One region of the Nonomuraea sp. NPDC003754 genome, then DNA from elsewhere that is predicted to be linked to it. Evidence: riboswitches for the same ligand, from Rfam matches in the RefSeq annotation. Region 1 holds a riboswitch; the other holds the start of a gene.
What was found. Region 1 has a riboswitch for glycine ahead of gcvP (aminomethyl-transferring glycine dehydrogenase). Riboswitches for the same ligand answer to the same signal wherever they lie in the genome.
Positions count from the first base shown of each region.

Region 2: another riboswitch for glycine. It lies ahead of gcvT (glycine cleavage system aminomethyltransferase GcvT); the one in region 1 lies ahead of gcvP (aminomethyl-transferring glycine dehydrogenase).

Region 1 is NZ_JBSGJX010000059.1:16,662-31,373, reverse strand. Features, by position in the region: gene ftsR (transcriptional regulator FtsR) at 1-612, shown strand, start outside; gene ACWEVS_RS41985 (bifunctional nuclease family protein) at 809-1,279, shown strand; gene ACWEVS_RS41980 (MerR family transcriptional regulator) at 1,473-2,093, shown strand; glycine riboswitch at 2,128-2,219, shown strand; gene gcvP (aminomethyl-transferring glycine dehydrogenase) at 2,367-5,207, shown strand; gene ACWEVS_RS41970 (hypothetical protein) at 5,385-6,224, shown strand; gene ACWEVS_RS41965 (alpha/beta hydrolase family protein) at 6,437-7,027, shown strand; gene ACWEVS_RS41960 (DUF5999 family protein) at 7,031-7,228, opposite strand; gene ACWEVS_RS41955 (TetR/AcrR family transcriptional regulator C-terminal domain-containing protein) at 7,467-8,027, opposite strand; gene ACWEVS_RS41950 (hypothetical protein) at 8,212-8,589, shown strand; gene ACWEVS_RS41945 (P1 family peptidase) at 8,665-9,072, opposite strand; gene ACWEVS_RS41940 (hypothetical protein) at 9,133-9,438, opposite strand; gene ACWEVS_RS41935 (SgcJ/EcaC family oxidoreductase) at 9,720-10,214, shown strand; gene ACWEVS_RS41930 (sigma-70 family RNA polymerase sigma factor) at 10,615-11,601, shown strand; gene ACWEVS_RS41925 (hypothetical protein) at 11,775-12,053, shown strand; gene ACWEVS_RS41920 (TIGR00266 family protein) at 12,090-12,776, opposite strand; gene ACWEVS_RS41915 (RNA polymerase sigma factor) at 13,089-14,477, opposite strand; gene ACWEVS_RS41910 (hypothetical protein) at 14,649-14,712, opposite strand, start outside.
Region 2 is NZ_JBSGJX010000015.1:390-14,622, reverse strand. Features, by position in the region: gene ACWEVS_RS19920 (ABC transporter permease) at 1-723, opposite strand, end outside; gene ACWEVS_RS19915 (ABC transporter ATP-binding protein) at 720-1,469, opposite strand; gene ACWEVS_RS19910 (response regulator) at 1,550-2,248, opposite strand; gene ACWEVS_RS19905 (sensor histidine kinase) at 2,245-3,489, opposite strand; gene ACWEVS_RS19900 (hypothetical protein) at 3,571-4,185, shown strand; gene ACWEVS_RS19895 (hypothetical protein) at 4,190-4,744, opposite strand; gene ACWEVS_RS19890 (M28 family peptidase) at 4,908-8,027, opposite strand; gene ACWEVS_RS19885 (LysR family transcriptional regulator) at 8,123-9,073, opposite strand; gene ACWEVS_RS19880 (hypothetical protein) at 9,121-9,615, opposite strand; gene ACWEVS_RS19875 (DUF6286 domain-containing protein) at 9,615-10,223, opposite strand; gene ACWEVS_RS19870 (amino acid deaminase/aldolase) at 10,324-11,511, shown strand; gene ACWEVS_RS19865 (DUF3618 domain-containing protein) at 11,650-11,976, opposite strand; gene bcp (thioredoxin-dependent thiol peroxidase) at 12,073-12,546, shown strand; tRNA gene ACWEVS_RS19855 (tRNA-Leu) at 12,626-12,709, shown strand; glycine riboswitch at 12,759-12,856, shown strand; glycine riboswitch at 12,857-12,952, shown strand; gene gcvT (glycine cleavage system aminomethyltransferase GcvT) at 12,986-14,071, shown strand; gene gcvH (glycine cleavage system protein GcvH) at 14,068-14,233, shown strand, end outside.

The DNA.
Region 1 (14,712 bases):
GTGCTCGCCCTGCTGCAGGGCGAGTTCCCCGACGTCACCGTCTCCAAGATCCGTTTCCTGGAGAGCGAGGGGCTGATCGAGCCCGAGCGCAGCCCCTCGGGCTATCGCAAGTTCACCTACATGCACGTGGAGCAGCTGCGCTTCATCCTCACCGAGCAGCGCGACCACTACCTGCCGCTGCGGGTCATCAAGGACCGGATGGCCGACGAGCTCGGCCGTCCCAGGGCGCTGCCCGAGACCAAGGAGGTCCGGTTCAGCCGCGCCGAGCTGCTGGAGGCCAGCGGGCTCGACGACGAGACCCTCACCGAGCTGGAGGACTACGGCCTGCTCGCGCCGGTCGCCCGGCGCTACGACGAGGACGCGGTCAAGGTGGCGCGCAGCGTCGGCGCCCTGGCCCGGTACGGCCTGCACGCCCGGCACCTGCGCGCGGTCAGGGCCGCCGCCGAGCGCGAGGCCGGTCTGGTGGAGCAGGCCGTCGCCCCCATCCTCAAGCGGCGCGCTCCGGGCGCCATCGGCGAGGCCGACGAGACGGCCAGGCAGCTGTCCGGCCAGTTGCTCGAGCTGCACGCCGCTCTGTTGCGCACCGCCGTCCGCTCGGCCCTGGGCGGCTGACCCGCAGGGCGGCATCCCGAAAAAACCGGAAATTCCGCTCGCCCGCTGCCGTCGGGGATGCGGGCGCCCGCCGAGGCGGCCCGGGAGCCCGGTAGGTTGGCGGGAAGCCTCGGGGGCAGGGGATATTACCTACCCAGTGGGTGTTACGTTGAAGTGCGGTAGATGCGGCCCATGGATCGTGAATTCGGAGCAGCCCGTGTTGCAGATGGAGGTAGTGGGCGTTCGCGTTGAAATGCCCACAAATCAGCCGATCGTTCTGCTCAAGGAGGCGCAGGGTGAGAGGTTTCTCCCGATCTGGATAGGAATGACCGAAGCCACGGCCATCGCGCTCGCCCAGGCGGAGGAACCGCCGCCCAGGCCCTTGACCCACGACCTGTTCAGGGACGTGCTGAGCGCGTTGGGCGTCGGCCTGCGTGCGGTCAACATCGTCGCTCTGCGTGACGGGATCTTCTTCGCCGATCTGGTCTTCTCCAACGGCGTGGAGGTCAGCGCGCGCCCCTCCGACTCCATCGCCCTCGCGCTGCGCACCGGTGCGCGGATCTTCGCCAGCGAGGAGGTCGTGCAGGAGGCCGGAGTGATCATCCCCGATGACCAGGAGGATGAGGTGGAGAAGTTCAGGGAGTTCCTTGACACCATCACGCCCGAGGACTTCGGACGCGCGGGGTAGGACTCCCTTCGTGAAGGCTCGTGCCCTTGGTCGCCACCTGGGGTACGCATTTCACTGCATTTACGCTTCGCGACGCGCCGAGCCGGATCGTTGACTGCGGATGGTCACGGTCCTACGGTGCAAGTGAAACCTGTGGTTGTCATTTACGAACCCCCAGATCAGACCACGGGATGAGAGAAAGCCGGAGGTCCGCGTGGCGGTCAGCAGCGGCGAGGGAAAGACGGCCGGCCAGGAAGATCCGGTGCGGCGCGAAACCGCGCGCCAGCGTGCCGGTGAGCAGGGCCTGCTCTTCGACGAGCAGCCCACGACGCTGCCTGCCGACATCGGCTATCGCGGCCCCACGGCCTGCGCGGCGGCCGGCATCACCTACAGGCAACTGGACTACTGGGCGCGCACGGGCCTGGTCGAGCCGACGATAAGAGCCGCGCACGGATCCGGCTCGCAGCGGCTCTACAGCTTCCGCGACATCCTGGTGCTCAAGGTCGTCAAGCGGCTGCTCGACACCGGCGTGTCGCTCCAGCAGATCCGCACCGCCGTACAGCACCTGAGAGATCGGGGCGTCGGCGACCTGAGCAGGATCACGCTCATGAGCGACGGCGTCAGCGTCTACGAGTGCACCTCGGCCGACGAGGTCATCGACCTGCTGCAAGGCGGTCAGGGAGTGTTCGGTATCGCGCTCGGCAGGGTCTGGCGCGAAGTCGAGGGATCGCTCGCGGAGCTGCCGGGGGAACGAGCGGCGGTCGAGGACACCGTCCCGGCCGACCATCCCACTGACGAACTCGCCCAGCGCCGCAGAGCCCGGCGAATGGGCTGATTCCCGGACACTGGTAGCCTAGGGCTGGAGCCGACGACCCCGAGCGGGAGAGTCCCCGGGCCACCGGGGCGCCGAAGGAGCAACCCTCCCCGGAATCTCTCAGGCACCCAGTACCGCTCGGACGAGGCCACTCTGGAAAGCAGGCACGCCCGCCAGGCGCGTCTCACCGACGGTGCAAGCCCGCGACCCCGCGGGCGAACCTCTCAGGTTGATGACAGAGGGGGAGACCCGGCAGACGCCCGTGCTCTCCACCAGCCTTGGGAGGCAGTTTCCATGACCGAGCCCCTCAGCGACCTCGCTGCGCCGCCGTTCGCGACCCGCCACATCGGTCCCTCGGACGGCGAGCAGGCCAAGATGCTGGAGGCGGTCGGCTTCGAGTCGGTCGCCGACCTGGTAGCGGTGGCCGTACCCGAGGCCATCAGGGCCAAGGACCAGCTGAAGCTGCCCGTCGCGGCGGGCGAGAGCGAAGTGATCGCCGAACTGCGGGCGCTGGCCGGCCGCAACCAGGTGCTCACCTCCATGATCGGCCTGGGCTACTACGACACCGTCACCCCCGCGGTGATCAGGCGCAACCTGCTGGAGAACCCGGGCTGGTACACCGCCTACACGCCCTACCAGCCGGAGATCTCCCAGGGCCGCCTGGAGGCGCTGCTCAACTTCCAGACCGTCGTCTCCGACCTGACCGGTCTCGACGTGGCCGGTGCCTCCCTGCTGGACGAGGCCACCGCCGCCGCCGAGGCGATGACGCTGGCGCGCCGCGCGGGCAGGTCCAAGAGCAACGTCTTCGTCGTCGACGCCGACGCGCTGCCCCAGACCAAGGCCGTGCTGGCCACCCGGGCCGAGCCGCTGGGCATCGAGCTGGTCGTCGACTCCCTCGACGGTGAGCTGCCCGAGTGCTTCGGCGTGCTCGTGCAGTACCCGGGCGCCTCCGGCCGCCTGCGCGACTTCCGCGCCCTGGCCGAGGCCGCCCACGCGGGCGGCGCGCTGGTCGTGGCCGCGGCCGACCTGCTGTCGCTGACGCTGGTCGCGGCCCCCGGCGAGCTCGGCGCCGACATCGCCATCGGCTCCTCGCAGCGCTTCGGCGTGCCGTTCGGCTTCGGCGGCCCGCACGCCGCCTACATGTCGGTCCGCGAGGGCCTGCAGCGCCAGATGCCGGGCCGGCTCGTCGGCGTGTCGGTGGACGCCGACGGCGACCCCGCCTACCGCCTGGCCCTGCAGACCCGCGAGCAGCACATCCGCCGCGAGAAGGCCACCAGCAACATCTGCACCGCCCAGGTGCTGCTGGCCGTCATCGCCGGTATGTACGCCGTCTACCACGGCCCCGAGGGGCTGCGCCGCATCGCCCAGCGCACCCACCGCATGGCCGTCACGCTCGCCGCGGCCCTGCGCGCCGGCCGTGTCGAGATCGTCCACGACGGTTTCTTCGACACCGTGCTGGCCCGCGTGCCCGGCAAGGCGGCCCAGGTGGTCGCCGCGGCCGCCGAGCGCGGCGTCAACCTCTGGCAGGCCGACGCCGACCACGTCTCGGTCGCCTGCGACGAGAAGACCACCCTGGCCCACCTGGAGCAGGTCGCCGCCGCCTTCGGCGTGAGCGTCTCGCTGACCGACCTGGCCGCCGAGGACGCCCTGCCCGAGGGCCTGTCCAGGGAGAGCGACTACCTCACCCACCCGGTCTTCCACAGCCACCACTCCGAGACCTCGATGCTGCGCTACCTGCGCCGGCTCCAGGACAAGGACATCGCCCTCGACCGGTCGATGATCCCGCTCGGCTCCTGCACGATGAAGCTCAACGCCACCACCGAGATGGAGCCGATCACCTGGCCCGAGTTCGCGGGCATCCACCCCTACGCGCCGCTCTCCCAGGCCGGCGGCTACGTCGAGCTGGTCGAGACGCTGGAGGCCTGGCTGGCCGAGGTGACCGGCTACGACGCCGTCTCCATCCAGCCGAACGCCGGCTCGCAGGGCGAGTTCGCCGGGCTGCTGGCCATCCGCGCCTACCACCGCGCCAACGGCGACGCTCACCGCGACGTCTGCCTCATCCCCTCCTCCGCGCACGGCACCAACGCCGCCAGCGCGGTCATGGCGGGCATGCGCGTGGTGGTCGTGGCCTGCGACGACAACGGCAACGTCGACCTGGCCGACCTCGAGGCCAAGATCGACAAGCACGCCGAGTCGCTGGCCGCGATCATGGTGACCTACCCGTCCACGCACGGCGTCTACGAGGAGACGATCACCGAGGTCTGCGCCAAGGTCCACGCCGCCGGCGGCCAGGTCTACGTCGACGGGGCCAACCTCAACGCCCTCGTCGGCCTGGCCAAGCCGGGCGAGTTCGGCGCCGACGTCTCCCACCTCAACCTGCACAAGACCTTCTGCATCCCGCACGGCGGCGGCGGCCCCGGCGTCGGTCCGGTGGCCGTGCGCGGTCACCTGGCTGCCTACCTGCCGGGCCACCCGCTGCGCGACGGCTCGCCGGTCGGCCCGGTCTCGGCCGCGCCGTACGGCTCGGCCGGCATCCTGCCGATCTCGTGGGCCTACGTCAGGCTGATGGGCGGCGAGGGCCTCAAGGCCGCGACCGAGCAGGCCATCCTGTCGGCCAACTACCTCGCCCGCCGCCTGGCCCCGCACTACCCCGTCCTCTACACCGGACGCGGCGGCCTGGTCGCCCACGAGTGCATCATCGACCTGCGCCAGATCACCAAGGAGACCGGCGTCACGGTCGACGACGTGGCCAAGCGCCTCATCGACTACGGCTTCCACGCCCCGACGATGTCCTTCCCCGTCGCCGGCACGCTGATGATCGAGCCGACCGAGAGCGAGGACCTGGCCGAGCTCGACAGGTTCGTCGAGGCGATGGCCGCCATCCGCGGCGAGATCGCCAAGGTGGCCGACGGCACCTACGACAAGACCGACAACCCGCTGCGCAACGCCCCGCACACCGCCGAGTCGCTGGTGGCCGACGAGTGGCCACACCCGTACACCAGGACCGAGGCCGCCTACCCCGTCCAGGGGCTGCGCGACGGGAAGTACTTCTCGCCCGTCCGCAGGATCGACCAGGCCTACGGCGACCGCAACCTGGTCTGCGCCTGCCCGCCCCTGTCGGCGTACGAGGACTGAGCGGACCCGAACGGGCGGCCTCCCCTGCGAGGGGGGCCGCCCGTTCGGCTTCTCAGGTGGGGACGTAGCCAACACCCGTGCACAGGATGGTCATGTCGGGCGACGCGGCGGCCGGAAATCGTTAGGCTCGACGTTGATCGTCATCGGTTGATCCCCACCGGTCTCCAAGGAGCCTTGTTGACGTCCCCCGAGCTCGACACCCCGCTGACCACCGGCCCGCTCGACCGGGCCCGCCGCCTCGCCGAGAGCGGCGACCTCGAGGGCGCGGCGGCGATCTTCGCCGAGCTGGCCGCCGACCCCGATGGACGCGACCGGGCCCAGGCGGCCGTGGGTCTGGCCGTGGTGCTGGAGGAGCGGGGCGACGTCGCGGGTGCCAGGGCGGCGGCGCGGGCCGCGCTGGCCACCGGCCACCCCGAGTACGCGGCCCAGGCCGCCTGCCACCTCGCGCGCGGCTTCGAACGCGAGGGGAACGCCGAGCAGGCCAGAGGAGCATGGCAGGCCGTGATCGGCATGGGGGCGGCCGCCTACCTGCCGCTGGCGCACCTGGCGCTGGCCCACCTGGCCGTCGGCGAGGAGGAGGCCGAACGCGAGCTGCGGGCGGCCATCGCCGTCGGCGACCCCGAGCTGAGCCCCCGCGCCGCCCAGGAGCTCGCCGAACTGCTGCTGGACACCGGAGAACCGGGCGAGGCCGCCACGGTGCTGGTCGAGGCCCTGCCGCTGGCCGAAGGCGCCCACGAGGCGCGGCTGCGGGTGTTGCTCGGCATCGCCCATCTCGAGCTGGCGTGCGCGGAGTTCGCCGGCGCCGTCGAGGCGGGGCAGGAAGCCGGGCAGGAGGTGGGGCACGAGGCGGAGACGAGCGCGCTGGCGATCGAGCTGCTCGCCCGCACCCTGCCCCTGCGCGGGAGGGGCGAGGCCGCCGACGAGGTCTGGCAGTACGGCCTGTCGCACGCCGACGAGGAACTGGCCGCGCAGGTGAGGCTCCGCTTCGACAGGGACGCGCTCAGCCCCGGCGCGTGAGCACGGCCCCCAAGCGCCGGGCGTGGGCGCGCACGGGGGCGCCGGGTTCACCGGGCACGGGGCGTGGGTGGCGGCGTGGGCGCGGGGCACCGGGCACCGGGCGGCGAGGCATGGCGGGGCGCGGGCGCCGGGCACCTCGTGTGGTTGCGGGCGCGGGCGCCGGGCGTGGGCCGGTGCGAGGCGGGGGGCACCCCTGCGGCTACCGTTGGAGGGTGGAGATCACGACGCCGCGGGGGGCGGCACTGGTCGACGTCGACGAGGCGGAACGGCCCAGGTTCCTGCTGGTGCTCACTCATGGCTCGGCCGGCGGCGTGGACGCGCCGGACCTGCTGGCCGTACGGGACGCCGCCATGGACAGGGGGGCCACGGTGGCCAGGGTGACCCAGCCCTTCAGGCGGGCCGGTGCCAGGGCGCCGGGCTCGCCCGCGCGGCAGGACGAGGCGTGGCTGGCCGTCATCACGGAGCTGGCCGGGCGCTATCCGGGGCTTCCGCTCGTGCAGGGCGGCAGGAGCAACGGTGCCAGGGTCGCGTGCCGTACGGCGAAGGCGGCGGGCGCGGACGCCGTGGTGGCGCTGGCCTTCCCCCTGCATCCGCCGGGGAAGCCGGAACGCTCCCGCGCCGACGAGCTGCGCGGTGCGGGGGTCGACGTGCTGGTGGTGAACGGGGACAGGGACCCCTTCGGGGTGCCCGACGCCGCCGACGCCGCACGTCTGGTTGTGCTGCCGGGCGAAGGGCACGACCTCAAGAAGGATCCCGCGAAGGTCGGCGAGGTGGTCGCCGACTGGCTCGCGGCGCGGTACTGACCGTCAGGCGGCGCCGACCAGCGGCAGCGGCCGGTGCGGGGCGATGACGTCGCCGCTGGGCAGGAGCTCCCCGGTGTCCTCGAAGAGGACCACACCGTTGCACAGAAGGCTCCATCCCTGCTCGGGATGCGACGCGAGGGTGCGTGCGGCCTCGCGGTCGGGCGCCTCAGCAGACGGACAGGCCGGGTCGTGCGGGCACATCGGCGTGCCTCCGATATCTCTTGACTGGGCTCCCTCGCTGGAAGCGGCGGGGGAGCGGCTCGGGCTGTTTCGTATTCTGCGCCAAGTGTGCGGCGTGCGTCACACTTTCCGACATAGCCCGTTAGGACGATTCAAGGAGGATCCCCGGGTGGTTCAGACCATGTGACCTACGACACAGCGTGCCTCACCTACGATAACGGGCCGGCTTCGACACGCTGACGGGCCGGTAAACCCTCTGTTACGCGGCCAGACCGCGCAGCATGGCCTCCAGGCCGCGCTCGAAGTCGGCGTCGGCGCGCTCGTCGTGGCGCACCCAGGTGTCGCGTTCCGGGTCGGCCCATCCCGACTGCTGCACCTCCACCGCGACGCTGCCGAACACGAAGGCGCGCATCGTGCGGACGGCCTCGGCGGCGTCGGTCAGCCCCGCCTCCGTCAGCTGCTCGACCTGCTCCACGATGGCGATCGCCGTAGCCCCTTTGGGGGGTTTGGTCAGGGCCAGCGCGAGCACGCCCGGGTGCTCCCTGAGCGCCGCCCGCTGCGCCCTGCACCACTGCCTGGCCGTCTCCTGCCAGCTGGGGGCCGGATCGACCTGGATGGCGGTCACGTGCTCGGCCAGCGCGTCCATCAGCGCCTCCTTGCCCCGCGGCAGGTGATGGTAGATGGCCATGGCCTCCACCTGGAGGGCGTCGCCGAGCCTGCGCATGGTCAGCCTGCGCAGGCCCTGGCCGTCGGCGATGTGCAGGGCCGCGTCGATGATGCGCTCGCGGGACAGGGGCACGGGTGGTCGCTTGGCCGGCATGGAGATCATCTTGCCATACTTTGTAAAGGCGGTCACGCGTCCGCCGCACCCCGGCGTGCCGCCCGGCCTGTGGCCAGAGGGACGGCGACGGCCCACCCGAGTGGCTGTTCGGGGCCGGAACCGCGTACGCTACCGCTCGTAACGACTGAAAGGGAGCTGTCCGATGGCGTTTTTCCGTCCGCGTGTGAGCCGTGAGGCCGAGGTGCGCTTCCACGCCGACCAGGAGATCTCCAAGAGCTTCCCCGCCCTGATCGAGAAGGCCAGGCAGGCCGAGGCCGTCGTCCACGAGCTGCGCACGGCCGCGGCGCCCGAGGTCGAGCTGCACGCGGCGGGGCTGCTGCTCGACAAGGCGCTCACCGACGCCCTGCGCGCCGCCGAGGCCGGTCAGCGCGCCATGTTCGGCGTGAAGGCCTACGACGACCGCATCGCCCGGCGCAAGGCCAAGGCGACCCCCGACGGCGCGCGCTGGACCTTCGAGGTCGAGCAGCTGCGCACGCTGCGCGAGGAGAACAGGCTGACCGGCATCCCGCGCCTGCCCCGCCCGGTCCCCGCCGCGCGCTGAGCCCGCCGATTCCGGCCCGCTGCTCCCGCTTCCCGCTTCCCGCTGCCCGCCTGAGCCGCCGGTGCCCCGGACGGCTCAGGCCGTGACCGGCCCGACGACCCGGTCGACGGGCAGCGCGGGGGAGCGGTGCCCGTTCCTGCCGGTCATCTCCCGTGCCGCCGTCAGGGCGTTCAGCACGGCCTCCTCCACCGCCTCCATGACCGCTGCGCAGAACGGGTCCATCCGCCCCCACGGCACGAACCGCAGGTTCTGGTAGTCCTCCTCGGTGACGAAGCCGCTCGTCAGCGCGCCCGCGTTGGCCGTGGAGAAGGCCAGCAAGATGTCGCCGGAGACGTGGCTGCCCGTCGTGCCCGTCCTGGCCAGGCCCATCGGCACCCTGCGGGCCGGCGCCTTGCACTGGCCCGGCAGCAGCGGCGCGTCGGTCGCCACGACCGCGATCATCGACCCGGCGCCCGGAGGCGCGAACCAGTCGGTCGTGCCCATCGGGTCGTCGACGCCCGCCAGGTGGTCGACGGGGCGCTCAGCGAGCGGGGAGATCGCTTCTCAGCGCCGCTGGCCGGCCCGCGCCCGCAGCGCCCGCGCCATCGCCGCCGAGCTGCCGGCCCCCCGCCCAGCCGTCGAACGCCCCAGCGACGCCGGCGCCGACCCGGACGCCGAGCGCGAACGCGCCTGGCTGGTGCAGATGCCGGCCGCCCGACCCCACCAGGAGAGCATCCGCCCCAACCCGATGCAGGACCGCGGCGTCTGCCCCGCCTGCGGACGCGCGGCCACGGCCGGCAGTTCGGGCCGCTGGGCGTTCTTGCCAGATTTGGTGTCGGTGAAGAAGCGGCGGCAGCCATAGCCGGCCAGCGCGTCGATTTGCCGTTCCAGCTTCTGGCCTTTGGTCGAGACGCGGGCGTAGCCGATGCGGATCTCGGTGGGGGCGGCGGAGAAGGCGCAGCCCTCGGCGGGGTCGGGCCGTCACCGCCCACTCGGGTACCGCGTGCCGCGCCGGAACATCCCCCTGATCAGCGGGGATGCTGCCCTCGACCACGCCTCGCCGGGGCCGGCTCGAAGAGGCCGCACGCCCGGCGGAACGGCGGCCGCCAGGCCGCACTCGAAGACGTAGAGACGGATTTTCATCCGCCGCGATGAGTTCCGACCCCGCCGCCGGTATGTACTCACGAGCTCGCCGGACCACCTCGGGCGAATCGATCACAAGGGAGAATCCGATGTCGAACAGTCGTGCGGCAGACGAGGCCGCCATCCAGGCCGTACTGGTTGACTCCTACAAGGCGTGGGAGGCCGGCGACGCCGACGGCATGGTCGCCAACTACACCGCGGACGCGACCGCCATCATGACCGGCTCGCTCCGAGACAGCCGTGACGTGATCCGTCAGAGCATGGCCCTGGCCTTCGATGGGCCGCTCAAGGGCAGCTCGACCTACAACAAGCAGCTCAGCATCCGGTTCGTCGGTAGGGACGGCGCGATCGTCATCAGCGAATCCGCCATCCTGTTCCCCGGCGAGACCGAGGTCCCAGACGACGTGCGTAAGGTGAACTGCACCTGGGTCTTCGAGAAGCGGGACGGCCAGTGGCTGATCGCCGCCTATCACAACAGCCCGGTGCTGGCGCCTGCGCAGTGAACCCTTCCCTGTAACCAGCGGTGACCGTGTGCAGGGCCATGACGAATATCGGACCGAAAAGCCCTGCATCGCTCTGATCTGTAGGAACTTCACTCCCCGAGGGCCAGATGCCCTCGCATGGGCGCCTCGGACCTTGCACCACATGCAACCCGGCGCGAGACGCATCCGAACGAAAAGTCACGCCAAGGACCTGTTCCCAGGCCCCTTGGCGTGACTTTCGTACCGACGCCCGTATCTACGAGCGACGTTCAGGAACAGCACTAATTATCCGAAATTTGGGATGTACGCCATGGCCAGGTCGTTGATGACCGCGCGGGGTGACCTATCCGCCCATCGCGGATTGTCACCGCAGCCGCCAGGTACGGTGGCTGTGGCGGCAGTGGGAATGGAGCGTGGCGTGATGACGGGGAAGGAAGGCTTCGATCGTCGGATCGAACCGTTCCGGAGGGAGCTGCTGGCGTACTGCTACCGGATGCTCGGCTCGGCTCACGACGCGGAGGACTTGGTCCAGGACACGTACCTGAGGGCGTGGCGGGCGCGGGAGCAGTACGACGATACCCGCAGCTCACTGCGCACCTGGCTCTACCGGATCGCAACCAACGCCTGCCTGACCGCCCTGGAGGTCCACGGCCGCCGACCGCTGCCGTCGGGGCTGGTGGCCGCGTCGGATCCGCTCGGGCCGTTCGTCCAGGGAGAGCACGCCGCCTGGCTCCAGCCCTTGCCGGACTCGCTGCTGGACGCTGGCGACCCGGCTGGGGCCGTGATCGACCGCAGCAGCCTGCGCTTGGCGTTCGCCGCCGCCCTCCAGCACCTGTCGGCGCGTCAGCGCGGTTCGCTGATCCTGCGTGACGTGCTCAGCTTCTCCGCGGCCGAAACGGCGGAAATCCTCGGCACCACCGTCGTGTCGGTGAACAGTTCCCTGCAGCGGGCGCGTACCCGCGTCAAGGAGATCGGGGTCCGGCAGGAACGGGTTAGCGAGCCGTCCGCGGCCGAGCAGCGCGCCTGGGTCGAACGCTACATGAAGGCATTCGAGCTGGCCGACGTCGAGGGCCTCAAGCGGCTGCTCACCGAGGACGTGATCATGGAGATGCCGCCGATGCTCAACTGGTTCTCCGGCCGCAGCAACTACGGCCTGTTCATGGAATGGGTCTTCGGGGCGGCCGGGAAGGACTGGCTCCTCAAGGAGGTCGCCGCCAACGGCGGCCAGCCCGGATTCGCCGCCTATCAGCGCGTCGGCGACGGGTACAACCTGCACACGCTCCAGATCTTCACCGTCACCGACGAGGGCATCACCCGGAACTCGGTCTTCCAGGACCCCAACGTCTACGCGACGTTCGGCCTCCCGGCCGAGCTCGACGATCAGGGACTGCCCATCGCCGAGGCCTAGTACTACAGCCATAAGTCTGTCTTATCCGGCGCGGCCGCTCGGCGCGCTTGACCGGCTTGACGATCAAGCGCTGACGAGGGCCCGAGGGGAAGACCGGCGATGGCACGACGACGGACCCGCCAAACGCAGCCGCGCCGCATCGCGTCGGCCCGCTGCGCTTCGATGACTTCGAGTTGGCGGCGATCAGGATCGCCGCCAACCGCTCCGGTCTGAGCGTCATCGCCTACGTCGCCGAGACGGCGGTGGCGGTTGCTGAGGAGCGTCTGGTGCCCGTTCCCGTCGCCCGCGGGCAGATGCGAGCCCGCGTCGAGCTCAACCGGATCGGGCGGGCGCTCGAGTCCGGCCGCGACGCCGAGCTGCTGCAGTGCCTGGCGGACGTACGGGCGCAGGTGACGCCCGCCGTATGGCGTGTGGAGGCCGCTGCCGACGCTGTGGCCGGTTTCCGCCGGTGAGCACCAGGGCTTCCCGGTGTGGCACCGCCGGCCTGCTCAGTCGCGGCTGAACGGCAGCACGGCCGTCAGCCAGTTGGTCAGCTCGGTGGGATTCCTGGTCTGGGTGTAGACGCGTCCGGGCCCGGTGAACTCGAAGACCAGCCCCTCGCCCGACTTGAGCGACTGGATCGTCTTGCCCTCGACGGCACGGCGCAGATCGCTCCGCACCGTCTCCTCATAGGCCACGACGTGCCCGGAGTCGACGATCACCGACTCTCCAGTGGCCAGTTCGACGGCCTGAAGCGCTCCGTAGCAGCCGAGGATCACCTGCCCCGAGCCCTCGGCGCGGATGAGGAAGCCGCCCTCGCCGCCGATCAGGTTGGACATGCCACCCCACTTGGTCTTGATCTCGACCTGGTCTGTCGAGGCGAGCCAGGACCCTCGGGTCAGCATGAGGGCGACGTCGGGCCGGACGGGGACGGCCATGGTGTCGCCGGGTAGGTGGTGGGCCACATCGACCCAGCCGCCGCCGGGCGGCGCGATGTAGCGGGTGACGAACAGCGACTCGCCGCCGAAGGCGGAGCGCGCCAGGCCGCGCAGGAGGCCGCCTTCGACTTTGGCTTCGAGCTCGACGCCCTTGCTCGTCATGAGCATGGCGCCGGACTCGACACGAATGGTTTCGCCGCTGGCGAGATGGCAGCGGGCGACGGCGAATGATCCAGGGAATCTGATATCGATCTGCATGCCGTCAATCTGGTGTGGCCGCCTAATGAGCGCGTTGACGATCTATATACAAGACATCGTCATCGCGCCGGCGAGCGCCGGACTCATCCCCGAACGTCCAGACCGAAACCACGTGACATAGCCCACCTCGACGCCCGGCACGTCGGTGATCGCGTTCCAGCGGCCGGGCCGACCGTCCAGGACGATCGGCAGGTCACGGGCTCTCATCCGGTTCGCCTCAGGTCCAGACCGGCGGGGGCGGTACGGGCGTCCGGGAAAAAGGGAACGCCCGGCACCTCACGGGTAGTGCCAGGCGTTCGCTCGTGGTGGGGGTCAGCTGGCCCAGTCGAGCAGGGGCCGGGTGTTGCTCGGGTGGCGCAGCTTGGACAGGGACTCCTTCTCCAGCTGGCGGATCCGCTCGCGGGTGAGGCCCAGGTGCTTGCCGATCTCGTCCAGGGTGTGCGGCTTGCCGTCCACCAGGCCGAAGCGCAGCGCCATGATGCGCGCCTCGCGCGGCGACAGGTTGTCCAGCACGCCGCGCAGCTGGTCGCCCAGGAGCTGGCGGTCGACGATCTCCGACGCCTCGGGAGAGTCGACGTCCTCGATCAGGTCGCCGATCGTCGTCTCGCCGTCCTCGCCGATCGTGGCGTTGAGCGAGATGGGCTGGCGGCTGGTGCGCAGCAGCTCCTCGATCTGGTCGGGCGTCTTGTCCAGCTCGACGGCCAGTTCCTCCGGCGTGGGCTCGCGCCCGAGACGCTGGTGCATGTCACGCTCGACACGCGACAGCTTCGACAGCATCTCCAGCACGTGGACCGGCAGCCTGATGGTGCGCGCCGAGTCGGCGAAGCCACGCTGGATGGCCTGCCTGATCCACCACATCGCATACGTCGAGAACTTGAAGCCCTTGGTGTAGTCGAACTTCTCCACCGCGCGGATCAGGCCGAGGTTGCCCTCCTGCACCACGTCAAGCAGGGCCATGCCCCTGTCGGTGTACTTCTTGGCCACCGAGACGACCAGGCGGAGGTTGGCCTCCAGCATGTGGTCCTTGGCGCGCCTGCCGTCCTCGACGACCATCTCCAGGTCGGCGCGGTAGGCGGGGGACAGGTCCGGCTCGCTGTCGAGCTTGTACTCGGCGTACAGGCCTGCCTCGATGCGCCTGGCCAGATCGACCTCCTCGGCGGCGGTCAGCAGCGTGCGGCGGCCGATCGACTTGAGGTAGGTGTGGACCGAGTCGCCCATCACCGACTGGTTGTCGTCGAGGTCGAGCGACTCCTCCTCCTCGAGCTCCACGTCCTCGGCGGCCAGCTCGAGGTCCTGCGGGGCGTCGAGCTCCTCGGCGGGCAGGTCGGCCTGCTCAGGCACGGCGACGGCCTGCTCGTCCGACGTGGCGGCCTTCGCGCGGGTCTTGGCGCCCGTCCTGGTGGTGCCGCTCTTCGCGGTGCCGCTCTTGGTGGGGGTGCTCTTCGCGGTGGCGCTCTTCTTGCGCGTGGTGGTCGCCTTCTTCGCGGTGGCTGTCGTGCCGAGCGCCGGCTCGTTCTCGGCGGCCAGGCTCACCCCGGCCTCCGTGAGCCCGCGCAGGATGGAACGGCCCTCGTTCGGGCTGATCCCCGCTACGGCAAAAGCCTCCCGCAGCTCCGCCAGCGAAAGGTGACCCTGAGCTCGCCCTCGGTCAAGGAGCTGGTCGAGGGTCGCGGGCGAGGTCGCCACGGCGGTTCGGGGCATGAGGACACCTCCTCCATACGGAGTCGCAGTCAGTTCAAAGTTTGTGGTGGGGCGGCTCTGGCCGCTCTGCGCACCAGTATCAATAACGTCATCCCCGGCCATTTGTTCCCGCGAAGGAGGAAAAAACGGACGACCGCCGGAGCCGGCGGCCGCCCGTCGGACACCTATCGCCTAGTTGTCCACGTCGTTGAGCTGGCCGGTCGCCTCCGGCATGGGCATCGGCTCCGCGCCCTCC
Region 2 (14,233 bases), on a different contig from region 1:
GATCTGCACGCCGTTGCGCTTCGCCATCGCCGCGGCCAGCTCGTAGCCGGTCGCGACCTCGTAGTCCTGGCCGACGGCCGCCGTGACGGCCTTCTTGAGCGCGGCGGGGTCGTCACCGGTCAGGTCGATCTCGCGAAAGCCCTTCTCGCCCGTCATGCGCTGGGCGGTCTCGGTGGTGAAGCCGATCGCGCCGGTGTAGCCGAGCTCCTGGTCCAGGCCGACGTCGAACAGGCCGACGAGCTTGAAGGACTGCTTGGCGCCCTTGCGGTCGAGCGCCGTGACCGTGTCGCCGACCTTGAACCCCTGCTTGCGCGCGGTGTTCTCGTCGACGACCGCCTGGTCGGCACCAGCGGGGGCGGTGCCGTCCGTGATCGTGGTCCGGTCGGTGACCGAGATCGCGGTGGTCGGCAGATCCCCGATCGTCTTGCCGTTCCTGCCCAGCAGCGGGGCGTTGCCGCGCACCTGGCCCTGGGCGTCGGTCACGCCGTCCAGGTCGCGCAGCCGGTCGAGGAGCGGCCCGGGGAGCGACTTCTCCGGCTTCGGCAGGACGGCGACCGCCACCTTCTCGGCGTCCGACGTCACCTTCTGCGCGAACCCGGCCTCGATGGTGTCGGTGAGAACGAACGTGCCCGCGATGAAGCCCACGCCCAGGGTGATCGCCAGCGAGGTGAGCAGCAGGCGCAGCCTGTGCGCCCGCAGGCTTGCGAGGGTCGTCTTGATCACTTGGCTTCCAGCCTCATCAGCGTGTCGAGAACCGACTGGGGCGTGGGCTCGGCCAGTTCGCTGACCAGCCGGCCGTCGCGCAGGAAGACGACACGGTCGGCGTAGGAGGCGGCGACGGGGTCGTGGGTGACCATCACGATGGTCTGGTTGAGCTCGCGGACACTGGTGCGCAGGAACGACAGCACCTCGGCGCCGCTGCGCGAGTCGAGGTTGCCCGTCGGCTCGTCGGCGAAGATCACCTGCGGTTTGCTGATCAGTGCCCTCGCGACGGCGACGCGCTGCTGCTGGCCGCCGGACAGCTCGGTCGGCCGGTGGCCGAGCCTGTCCTTCAGGCCGACGGTCTCGATGACCCGGTCGAACAGCACGGTGTCGGCCTGGCGTCCGGCGATCTCCAGCGGCAGCCGGATGTTCTCCTCGGCGGTCAGGGTCGGCAGCAGGTTGAACGCCTGGAAGATGAAGCCGATCCGGTCCCTGCGCAGCAGGGTGAGCTGCTTGTCGCCGAGCCCGGTCAGCTCGACGTCACCGATGTGGACGTGGCCGGCGGTGACCGTGTCGAGCCCGGCCAGGCAGTGCATCAACGTTGACTTGCCCGAGCCCGACGGGCCCATGATCGCGGTGAAGGCGCCGGTGGCGAAGGAGACGTCCACGCCGCGCAGCGCGTGGACCCGCGTGTCGCCCTCCCCGTAGGTCTTGGTCAGTCCGGTGGCCACCACGGCGGGCCGAAGAGATATCTGTGTCGCTGTCACGCACAAGACGCTATGGGCGGAACACCCGCATTCCCTGGGACCCGAGGAGGGACTTCCCGTCACACCTGAGATGACCCGTATCAGCCTTTCGGCCGATCCGGGATGCGCGGTGCGAGCCGGTCGGGGCTCCGCTCCGGCGACCGGTCGGACGGCACGATCAGCCCCGCCTCGTAGGCGTAGACCACCACCTGCGCCCGGTCGCGCACCCCCAGCTTGGCCAGCACCCTGCCCAGGTGCGTCTTCACCGTCGCCTCCGCCAGCGCCAGCCGCTCGGCGATCTCGGTGTTGGACAGGCCGCGCGCCACCAGCATCATGACCTCGTGCTCCCTGGCCGTCAGCAGGCTGCCGTCGGGCAGCCGCTCGGCGGTCAGCTGCCCGGCGAACCTGTCGAGCAGCCGGCGGGTGGCGCTGGGCGCCATCACCGCGTCGCCGTTGTGCACCGAGCGGATCGCGCTGACCAGGTCGGACGGTGGCACGTCCTTCAGCAGGAAGCCGGAGGCGCCCGCCTTGATCGCCGAGTAGGCGTACTCGTCCAGGTCGAACGTGGTCAGGATGAGCACCTTCGGGCCGTCGATCAGCCTGGTCGCCTCGACGCCGTCCATCCTCGGCATGCGCACGTCCATGAGGACGACGTCGACCTGGACCTCCTTCAGCAGCTCCAGCGCCGAGACGCCGTCGCCGGCCTCGGCCACCACCTCGATATCGGGCTGGGCGCCGAGCACCATCCGGAAACCGGCGCGCAGCAGCTCCTGGTCGTCGACCAGCATGACCCGGATCATGCGGCCACCGGCAGCCTGGCCAGCACCTCGAAGCCGCCGCCCGGCCGGGGGGCGGCCTGGACGGCTCCGCCGTACATGGAGACCCGCTCCCGCATGCCGAGCAGGCCGTGGCCGCCCACGCCGCGTGGAGCGGCGGCGCCCCTGCCGTTGTCGGTGATACGGACCACGAGTTCGCCCCTGCCGTACTCCATCTCCACCGTGGCCCTCGCGCCGGGTCCGCCGTGCTTGAGGGTGTTGGTCAGCGCCTCCTGGACCAGCCGGTAGATCGCCAGCTGCTCGCCCTCCGGCAGGTCCTGCGGGGTGCCGCTCACGCGCAGGTCCACCGGCAGGCCGGAGCCGCGCACCAGCTCCTCCAGCTGGGCCAGACCGGGCTGCGGGGTGTAGTCGGCGGCCTCGCCCGCCGGGTCGGCGGCGTTCTCGCGCAGCACGCCCACCAGGCGCCGCATCTCCGCCAGCGCCTCGCGACCGGTCTTTGAGATCGCGTGGACGGCCTGCCTGGCCTGCTCGGGATCGGTGTCGATGGCGTAGCTCGCCCCGTCGGCCTGCACGATGATCACGCTGACGTTGTGCGCGACCACGTCGTGCAGTTCCCTGGCGATCCTGGCCCGCTCGGCCGCCGCCGCCATCCTGGCCTGCTGGTCGCGTTCGCGTTCGGCCCGCTCGGCCCGCTCCTCCAGACCCTCCAGGTAGCGGCGGCGCGTGTTGGCGTAGATGCCGGTCAGCCAGATCATGACCACGAAGAACGAGCAGCTCAGGAACATGCCGAGGCTGACGGTGTCCCACTGGGACAGGGCCAGGAAGATGCCGAGCTCGGAGACCAGGCCCGCCGCCAGCGCCCACTTGAACGTGCAGTGGCTGGCCATGGCGTACATCGCGACCAGCACCGCGCTGTTGGCGGGGAAGGCGGGGACCTCGGTCAGCCACTGCGCGAAGCTGATCAGCGCGACGAGGGCGAACACGGTGCGGGGATGGCTGTTGCGCCAGAACAGCGGGACCACGAGCGTCGCCGTCAGGACCAGGTAACCCACCAGGTCGATCGGTGGACGGACCGTGGGCTGGGTGTAGGAGACCGCCAGGGCGGCGCACAGCGCGATGAGGGGGGTGACCCACAGGACGTCCGTGAGCATGCGGCGATGCTGCGACCAGGCTCGAATCTTGCCGAACACTCCATCACTGTACGTATCGCCACGGGGCCGCCCTTCCGCCTGGAGTCGGAGGCTGATGTACGACCCTGGTCGCATGCCGGATTTACGCGGTATTTATGGGGCATCCGGCATTGTCGTCGGTGGGAGCGCCCTCTGGGCGAGTAAAGGGAGATCGTGATGGCGGATCATGATCGCGCCGCAGGGCCGCGCGGTGAAGAGGAAGCACCGCGCGGCCCGGACCCCGAGAGCGCCCCACCACCCGCTTCCGGCGCGTCGCAGGAAGGACCACCGCCTCCGCCGCCATCACCGCCTCCGCCGTCCCCGCAGCCTCCACCGCGGGAGACCTTCGCCGGGTTCGTCCGGCAGAAGCACGCCCAGATCATCGGCGCCGGGCTCATCGGCCTGTTGGCCGGCGGCGTTCTCGGCGGCGCCGCAGTGGCGATCCTGTTCCGCGTCGCCGACCACGGCGACCGTCCCCGGACGGCCCGCTGGGAAGACCATGGCAGGCACCGCTTCGGCGGCCCCGAAGGGTACCGCTTCGGCGGGCCCGAAAGCTACCGGTTGGACGGCCCGGAAGGGCACCGCTTAGGCGGCCCCGAGGTGTATCGCTGGGGTGGCCCCGAAGGGTACCGGGGGGAGCCGCCCGCCGAGTGCTGGTCCACCCCGCGCGGCCGGACCTGCACCTACCCGTACGCCCGCCCGCCGCTGCCGTCGCCCATGCCGACCACCTCCGTCACCGTGGTGCCGCCGCCGACCGTTGTGCCCACGGTCAAGCCCACGCCTACCGGCTGACCGGCTACCCGCACGCCCCGAGCGGACGGCCCTTCGGGTCGAGGTCGACGCCGATGGGCGCGTCCTCGCCCGGGACGCGCGCCTCGACCCTGGTCGCCCCGACCCACCGGAGGTCCTCCCTCTCGAGATCGAGGTCGGGACAGGACAGCGACCACTCGCGGCTGAGCAGGCCGGCGTCCTCGCGGATGCTGAGCGTCATCGTGGTCTCGAAGATGCCGTGCTGCTCCCGCACGATCAGGATGAGCGGGCCCGGCCCCTTCACCGCGGCCACCTCGACGGAGTCGAAGATCGACCAGCGCAGCCCGTAGGCCGACCAGCCGAGCATCCCGGCGATCGTCGCGATCACGACGACTGCCCTGGCCCACGGCGTCGGCCTGACCAGCTCGCGCACGCCCAGCCCGCCGAGGACCAGGGCGGTCAGGCCGAACAGCAGCGGGTGGTCGAGCGTGTCGTTGAGCAGGACCAGCTCGGTGGTGACGGTCCTGGTGACGACGACCGTGGCGGCCAGGACGAAGGCGGGGGCCAGGTACAGGAGCGCCAGGAGGGGCCTTCGGGGCATATGGGGGATTATGCCGGTTCTTCTGCTGGAGTACGCGGGATGGGCGGGCGGTCACCGGCTACCCCGGTGGCCGCCCGCCCGCTTGCCGTACAGCCACCGGCTACCCCGGTCGCCGTCGGCCCGCTTGCCGTACGGACGCGCTCGCCTTACGGAGAGGAACGGATCAGACGGGCTGCCAGAGAGCCGGCACGTTGGGCGGCTCCCAGCCCGGCAGCGAGGTGTGGGCGATCCGGCAGCGGTACCGGACGCCCTGGTAGCTGACCACGTCACCCACCGCGTACGGCGTCCACGCCGCCCACGTGGTCTCCCCGCCGCCGCCGACCGTCAGCGTGAAGCGGGCCGAGTGGTCGGCGGCGGTGCCGTCGGCGTTGATGGTGATCGGGTACGCCCCCGGCGCCGTACCCGAGGCCGTGGCGATCGTCACCGTCGCCGTCTGGCCCGAGGTGATCGTCCGCGGGTCGACGGTGACGGTGACCCCGCTGGGCACGTCGGCCGCCGACAGCGTGACGCTCTGCGGATTGCCCGAGGTGACCTGGGTGGACAGCGTGGCCGTGGCCGTCTGCCCCGGCTGCACGGTGGCCGACGACGGGTTCAGCGTCACCGTGTAGTCGTCGGCCGCGCCGCCGCCGACGGCCAGCTTCCACAGCACGTAGGCCGCGGCGTCGGCGTTGCGGTCGAGCGCCGTGGTGCTGACGTTGGCCGGGTAGGTGTCGCACGCGGAGTGGTAGCAGCGGTCGAACGCCTGCCCGGCGGTGCCGCCCCACTTGGCCGCCTGGGCCGTCGTCTTGACCGCCTCGGCGCCGGTGAAGACCCCGCCGACCCTGACGCCCGCGTCCTTGAACGGGGCGTGGTCGCTGCGCCCGTCGCCCGCGGTCTCGATCTCGGTCTGGACGCCGATGCCCGCGTAGTAGTCGTTGAACAGCCGCTGCAGCTGCGCGTCGTCGTCGTAGACGAAGTAGCCCGGATTGGGCGAGCCGGTCATGTCGAAGTTCAGGTAGGCCTCGATGCCGGACACGCCGCTGGTCTGCACGTAGTACTGCGAGCCGCGCAGCCCCAGCTCCTCGGCGCCCCACCAGGCGAAGCGCACGTGCTTGGTCAGGGTGGGGTTACGGCCGGCCAGCGTGAGGGCCAGCTCCAGCAGCGAGGAGGAGCCGGTGCCGTTGTCGTTGACGCCGGGCCCCGCGGAGACGCTGTCGAGGTGGCTGCCCAGCATGACCACCTGGCCGGCCGGGCCGCCGGGCCAGTCGGCGATCAGGTTCTGGTGGGTCCTGCCGCCGTAGGTGAAGTTCTGCACCTGGGTGGCGTATCCGGCCGCGTCGAGCTTGCCCCTGATGTAGGTGAGCGCCGAGGTGTAGCCGGTGCTCGGCGAGGGGCGCGGGCCGATGCTCTGCAGCTGGCTCAGGTGCGCGGTGAGGTTGGCCACCGGGATGTCGGGCGTGCCGGGGCCGGGCGGTGAGCCGACGGTCAGCGTGAAGGCCGCCTGCCGGTCGACGTCCGTGCCGTCGGCCAGGACGGTGACGGGGTGGGCGCCGACCGGGGTGCCCGACGAGGTGGACAGGGTCAGCGTGGAGGTCTGCCCCGCCGTGATGGTGGCGGGCGAGAAGGCCGCCGTCACGCCGGACGGCAGCGTGCCGGTGCCCAGGGTGATCGACTGGGCGGTGCCGATCGCGGTCGTCCGCACGGTCGTGGTCGCCTGCTGGCCCGGCTGGACCGTGCGCGAGGCGGGGTCGAGCGCCACGGTGAAGTCGCTGCCCTGCTGGCAGGCCGGCTCGCCCGCCTGCGCCGGCACGCTGACGCCGGACCAGGCCTCCTTGACGACGTTGAACTCCACACAGCTGCCCGGGTACAGGGTCTTGGCCGCGTTGAGCGTGGCGACGCGGGCCTTGGCGTGGGTCCACGGGAGCGTCTTGGTGTTCAGCGCGCTCATGAAGATCTCACCGGCCTTGCGGATGCCGATACCGGTGATCGCCGGGCCGTTGTCGCACCGCGAGCTGGCCGGCTTGCCCTGCGGGTTGGTGCCCTCCGCCACCAGGTAGAACCAGTGGTTCTGCGGCCCCGCGCCCGCGTGCACCTCGGGGGCGGGCAGCCGGAAGCAGTTGGGGTCGCCGAGCGCCGACGGGTTGTACATGTTGCGGATCGGCCCCGAGCCGCTCAGGTTGACCTCCTCGCCCACCAGGTAGTCGGGCGGGTCGAGGGTGGCGGGCTCGTTGACGTAGTGCTCGGTCAGCGCGCCGAAGATGTCGCCGGTCGACTCGTTCAGGCCGCCGGTCTCGTTGCCGCTGCCGGGGCCGCCGGGGGTGGTGTGGAAGATGCCGTGGCCGTACTCGTGGCCGACCACGTCCATCGCGGTGAGCTGCTGCGTGCCCGCGGAGTTGCGGCCGAAGCTGGTGTAGGAGCCCGTCCAGTAGGCGTTGACCTCGGCCAGGCCGACTCGCGCGGGGAAGCCGCCGCCGCGGCCGTCGATGCCGTCGCGGCTGAGCCAGTCGCGCAGCATGTCCCATTCCTTCTGGACCGCGAACAGCGTGTCGACGCACGCGGTCTCCAGGTTGGTGCCGGTGCCGTTGCCCCAGGTGTCGTCGGTGCCGGTGTAGGCCTGGCCGTTCTGGCCGCCGCACTGGAGGCCGCGCCGGGTCGGGTCGACCATCGAGTACGACGGCGAGGTGGCGATCTGGACGGGGTTGCCGTTGTAGTAGCTGTTGCCGGTGCCGGCGCGCACCTCGTCCCACTCGTCGACGATCTGGCCGGTCGACGCGTCGACGTAGACGTGCAGCTTGCTGGGCGCCTTGGCGGTCCTCCCCTCGACGACCACCTCCCAGGCCAGCCGGGGCCGCTCGCCGGCGGCGTGGATCGCGAGGGTGGGGGTGCCGACGCCGGAGACTGTGGGCACCCGCTTGCGGGCGGCGAGCGCGGCCTGCTCGGCGGTCACGGTGGGGGTGGCGGGAGCGGCCGCTTCGGCGCGCTGGCCCGTGGTCACCTGGTGGACGACCTGGCCCGACTCGTCGGTGACGATGACGACGTCGCCGCCGTAGACGGGCAGGCCCGCGTGCGTGCGGGCGTAGGTCAGGTACTGCTGTCCGCGCACGCCGCCGACCGAGGAGACGAGCGCGAACTCGTCGTCGGCGGTGGCGAACAGGGCCTCGGAATGGGCCAGGAGGGCGCTCTGGGCGGCCGACGCGGCGGTGCGGCGTTCGGCGGGGGTGGGCGGGTCCGCCGCCGCGGTCGTGGTCACGACCAGTGCCAGCGCGAGCATGGCGGCAGCACCCAGCCGGAGGGTGGGTTTCACTCTCGTGCTCCTTGGGGGTGTCGGGCGAGGAGTCGTCCCAAGTTGACCGCGAGAGCAAAAGGCTTAGTAAGCCAACATTTTCCTATAATTTGACGTTATATGCGGCCGTGGCGCTTCAACCAGGCCTGATACGCGGGCGCCCGCCGGGCCTCGCTCCAGTACGTCTTGGTCACCGTCTGCACCAGATCGCCGGCCAGTGCCGCCAGCGGGCCCTTCTCGTGCCACCCCAGCAGGTGGCGGAAGCGCAGCGGGGCACCGCGCAGCGGCCTGATCACGATGCCGTCCCTGGCGGGCGCGGTGGCCTGGAACAGCCCGACGCACCTGCCCTCGCCGATCAGGTCGAGCGCCACCTCCAGGTTCACCGCGAAGGTGACGCGCTGCGTGAAGCCGTGCTCGGCGCAGGTCGCCGCCATGTGCTCGCGCGGCCCCGACTCCAGCAGCGCCGGCTGCGCCCAGTCCTCCTGCGCGAGGTCGCCCAGCTCCACCTCCTCCGCGCCCGCGAGAGGATGCCGGGAGGACAGGCCGACGAACAGCGGCTCGGTGGCGATCACCGCGTAGCGGGTCCCCCGAGGCGGGACGAGCTCGTGTCCCGGGTAGTCGTCGAGCGTGGCCAGCTCGATCCGCTCGCTCTCGAGCAGCCCGGGCAGCGGGTCCAGGGTGGCCTCGGTGCGCAGGCTGATCTCCGCCCCCGGAAGCAGCCCGTCCAGGCTGCGCGCCAGGTAGATGGCCAGCCGGGTCGGGGCGCACCCCACCCTGATGCGCAGCGGGCCGCCCGGCGGCGAGGCGTAGCGGGCGGCGTCACGCTGGAGCTCGTCGAAGGCCGGGAGCAGGGACCGTGACCGCGTCAGCAACCACTCGCCCCGCGGGGTCGGCCGGACGCCGTCGTGCGAGCGGTCGAACAGCGGCCCGCCCACCATCCGCTCGATCCTGCGCAGCTGGGCGGCGATGCCGGGTTGCGACATGCCCATGGTCGCGGCGGCCTTCGAGATGCTTCCCGTGTCCGCGATGGCGCACAGCACCCTCAGGTGACGAACCTCAAGGTCCACACCGCGAGCTTAAAAGTAAAGAAGCTTTCCAGTAAGACCCAATCGGGTCAGCGGCGGACGTGGACGCGGACGATCGCGCCCATGTCGTCGACGCCCACGTCGCGGCGCACCCTGCCGACGACCTCGCGGTTCAGCTTGGTCACCACGGCGCCCACGTCGGCGAGGGCGGGGCAGGTCACCGCGATCCGCAGCCGGTCCTGGCCCACGACCCGCACCGCCGTACGGCTGATGCCGTCCACGTCCTTCAGGCCCACGCACAGCAGCGCCGTCCCCGTGCCCGAGCGGTTGCCGAGCCTGCCCCAGCCGAGCGCGATGAGCAGCCACCGCAAGGCCAGCAGGGCGGCGAAGACCAGCACGAGCGCGAGCAGCCACGAGACCCACGCATGCGCGGTGACGTAGCCGGCGACGTCGTCCTCCAGGACCCTGGCGTTCCTGCGGGTCCCCAGCTCGCCACCACCCCGCAGGTAGGCGTAGCCGCCCAGGCCGAGCAGGACACCGCCGACGACACCGAGCCCGATCCTGTTGCCGCCGTACTGCCGCATCACAGCCCCTTCCGGCGCAGCCGCACCACGACCTCGCCCGCGCACATCGCGCCGAGCCCGTTCAGCCGCTCGCCGACGGCGGCCCCGGTCCTGCGCAGCATCTCGCCCGTGCGCTCGGCGTCGGAGACGACCGTGACCTCGATCTGCCGGCGGCGGAGCCGTACCCGCACGCTGCGCACCCCGTCGACGTCCTCGGCGACGGCCCTGAGCGTCCTGCGCAGGCCCGACCTGGTGATGCCCATGACGATCCGCGGGTCGGCGGTCTCCAGCGGCACCAGCCTGGACCGGCCCGGCACCAGGGCGAGCCCCAGCAGCACCAGGCCGGTACCGGCCACGCCGACCGCGCCCAGCATCAGCTCCGGGTCCGACCACGCGGTGCGGGCGGCCAGGGCGAGCACCTGGTCGACAGGCAGCAGGCCGAGCCCGCCGCCCAACAGCCCGGCGAGGACCTCGGCGGCGAGCAGCGTCAGCCCGGTCGACGTCGTGAAGGCCACCGCGACACCGGCGGGGGTTCGTGCCGGTCTGAGCACCCTGGACGCCCTGCGGCGGGGCGTCTCGTGCTCGCTCGGAGCGGCTCCACCAGGCAGGCGGTCCTGGAGTGTTGTCATCACACCGACAGAGGTACAGGGGGCCGCCGCGCCACAAAGCCCTTCCCCGCCGCCGGTTTGCCGGATCTTTGCCGGCGAACATCGGTATTACCCTGCTTCTATGGACGACCGCCAGCGCTACGACAGGGCCACCGCCGCGTTCGAGCCGCCCTTCGCCATCCTCGATCTGGAGGCGTTGCGGGCCAACGCGGCGGGCCTGGTCCGCAGAGCCGGCGGCAAGCCGATCAGGGTGGCGAGCAAGTCGGTCCGCTCGCGCCCCGTCCTCGAACGCATCCTCGCCATGGACGGCTTCAGCGGCGTCATGGCCTTCACCCTGCCCGAGGCGCTGTGGCTGGTCGAGCAGGGGTTCAGCGACGTGCTGGTCGCCTATCCCACCGCCGACAGGACGGCGCTGGCGGCGCTGGCCGCCACCGAGCGGGCCGTGCGGGAGATCACGCTCATGGTCGACTCCGCCGAGCACCTCGACTTCATCGAGTCAGCGGTGCCGGCAGGCGGCCCGGTCCTGCGGCTCTGCCTCGACATCGACGCCGGATACGTCGCCCTCGGCGGGCGCTTCCGCGCCGGCGCCCTGCGCTCCCCGGTCCGCGAACCCGCCCACGCCGCCGACCTGGCCGCCGAGATCGCCAAGCGGCCGGCCTTCCGCCTGGTCGGCCTCATGGCCTACGAGGCGCAGATCGCGGGCGTCGGCGACGACCCGCCCGGCAACGCGGCCTTCGCCCGCGCCATCAGGCTGATGCAGGCCCGCTCGGCCCGCGAGCTGATCGTACGGCGCGGCCGCATCGTCAACGCCGTCAGGCAGGTCGCCGACCTCGAGTTCGTCAACGGCGGCGGCACCGGCAGCGTCGACCGCACGGTCAGGGAGAAGGCCGTCACCGAGTGCGCGGCCGGCTCGGGCTTCTTCCACCCCAGGCTCTTCGACTTCTACCGGGGCTTCAGCGGCCGTCCCGCCGCGCTGTTCGCCCTTCCGGTCGTCCGGCGTCCAGGGCTCGGCGTGGTGACCGTGCTCGGCGGCGGCTACCTGGCCTCAGGGGCGCCGGGGCCGTCGCGGCTGCCCCAGCCGTACCTGCCGCCGGGGCTGCGCTACTCCTCCGACGAGGGTGCGGGCGAGGTGCAGACCCCGCTGCTCGGCCAGCCCGCCGAGGACCTGCGCGTCGGCGACAGGGTGTGGTTCCGCCACGCCAAGTCGGGCGAGCTGTGCGAGCGGTTCGCGAGCCTGCTGCTGGTCGAGGGTGACAAGGTCGTCGAGGAGGTCCCGACCTACCGGGGTGAGGGCAGGACCTTCCTCTGACCCGCCCCCCTCCGGCTCGGCGTCCGCGAGGCTCGGCGTCCGCGAGGCTCGGCCGCGAGGCTCGGCGTCCGCGAGGGTGTGTGGCGCCCGTCCGTCGGCCCCTCGCGGGGCGCCCGGCGGGCCGGTGACGCCTGCCCGTCAGCGCCTGCGGCGCCGGCGCCACAGGACGATCGCCGCGCCCACGACCAGCACCGCGCCCACGGCGATCAGCGCCGAGCCGACGGGCCGCTCGTCCTCCCACAGGTCCCCGGCGTCGTCGTCGTAGCGCACCGGCCGCGGCGTCACCCCCACGAGATCGCCGACCGACGCCACGAAGTGCTCGGCCCTCGACTTGACCTCGTCCATGCTGCGCTGGGCCACCCGCTTGGGGCTCACCCGGTCGGCGATGGCGTCAACGGTCCGCGCGAGCTCGGCGCGCGTCCGGGTGATCCTGCGCTCCAGCTCTTCAGGGTCGGTCTCGGCCATGGCTCTCCTTTCTCAGGGTGATCAGTCTGTCAGGTCGCGCCGCCGTACCGCACGGCGGGCGAAACGTGTCCCTTCGATTGGGGTTAGGTTGAGCCCGTGACCGAAACCAAGCTCCAGCCAGGAGACGCCGCTCCTGACTTCACGCTTCCCGCGGCCGACGGCGGCGCCGTCTCTCTCGACGCCTACCGCGGCAAGCGCGTCATCCTGTACTTCTACCCCGCCGCCATGACGCCCGGATGCACCAAGCAGGCGTGCGACTTCCGCGACAACCTCGGTCAGCTGACCGACGAGGGTTTCGTCGTTCTCGGCGTCTCCAAGGACAAGACCGACAAGCTGGTGAAGTTCGTCGAGCGCGACGCGCTGACCTTCCCGCTGCTGTCCGACGTCGACCTGGAGATCCACAAGGCCTACGGCGCGTACGGCGCCAAGAAGCTGTACGGCAAGGAGGTCGTCGGCGTGATCCGCTCGACCTTCGTCATCGGCCCCGACGGGAAGATCGAGCAGGCGCTCTACAACGTGAAGGCGACGGGCCACGTGGCCGGTCTGAAGAAGAAGCTCGGCCTGGCCTGAGGTTTGCGATCAAGTCCGCGGGCTTGATCGCAAACGAGTATCTCGGCCCCGGCCCGGGCGCTAAGCTGATGGCGGTTGCGCGGGCGTGGCGAAATCGGCATACGCGGCAGGTTTAGGTCCTGTTGGTGGTGACACTGTGGGGGTTCGAGTCCCCCCGCCCGCACCTTTCCCTTGATGGCCGGATCCGTACTAGTCTTGCCTACGGACACCGATGAACCCACGCGGGAGAGCGTCCTGGCACCCGGCCAGGACCCCTGAAGGAGCAAGCACTCCCCGCGAACCTCTCAAGGCAAAGGACCGCGCGGGCAAGGTGACCTCTGGAAAGCAGGCCTGCGGGGCCTCGCCGAAGGTGAAAGTCCGGCAAAACCGGGTGAAGCTCTCAGGCACCGATGACAGAGGGGGAGGATCCTGGCATCCAACCCATCCTGAGGTGCGAACAATGTCCCGACCGACACCGCTACGAGACGTACACGAGAGCCTCGGCGCGACGCTGACCGACTTCGCCGGCTGGTTGATGCCGCTGCGCTACGGGAGCGAGTCCGCCGAGCACAAGGCCGTACGCGAGCGGGCCGGGCTGTTCGACCTGTCCCACATGGGGGAGATCTTCGTGACCGGCCCGCAGGCCGGCGAGGCGCTCGACTACGCGCTGGTCGGCCACCTGTCCGTGCTCGCGCCCGGCCGCGCCCGCTACACGATGATCGTCAACGAGCAGGGCGGGGTCCTCGACGACCTCATCGTCTACCGCCTGGCCGACGACGAGTACATGGTCGTCGCCAACGCCTCCAACTACCCCATGGTCGCCGAGCGCCTCACCGAGCGCGCCGAGGGCTTCGACGCGGTCGTCGACGACCGCTCCGACCAGTACGCGCTCATCGCGATCCAGGGCCCGCGCGCCCAGGAGATCCTCGCCACGCTCACCGACGCCGACCTCGCGGGCCTGAAGTACTACGCCGGCCTGCCCGGCACGGTCGCCGGCGCCGAGGCGCTCATCGCCCGCACCGGCTACACCGGCGAGGACGGCTTCGAACTCTTCGTCGCCAACGCCGACGCCGTCGCGCTGTGGCACGCGCTGGCCAAGGCGGGCGAGCCGTACGAGATCATGCCCGCCGGCCTGTCCAGCCGTGACACGCTCCGCCTCGAGGCCGGCATGCCGCTGTACGGCAACGAGCTCGGCGTCTCGCTCACGCCCTTCGACGCCGGCCTCGGCCGCGTGGTGAAGTTCGACAAGCCCGGCGACTTCGTCGGCAGGGCCGCGCTCGAGCAGGTCAAGGACGTCCCGCCGCGCCGCCGCCTGGTCGGCCTGGTCGCGACGGGTCGCAGGGTCCCTCGCCATGGGTTCCCTGTCACCAGTGACGGGGCCGTCGTGGGCGAGGTGACCAGCGGCGCGCCGTCGCAGACCCTCGGCAAGCCCATCGCGATGGCGTACGTGGACACTGGGATAGAAGAAGGTCTGGCCGTTGACATCCGGGGCAGCCAAGAGGGCGTGGACCTGGTTGAGCTGCCTTTCTACAGGAGGAACAAGTGAGCAGCATTCCCGACGATCTGAGCTACACCAAGGAGCACGAGTGGGTCGCCGGACTCGACGACGGCCTGACCCTGACGGTGGGCATCACGGCCTATGCCGCCGAGGCGCTGGGCGACGTGGTCTATGTGCAGCTGCCCGAGGTCGGTGCGACGTTCGAGGCCG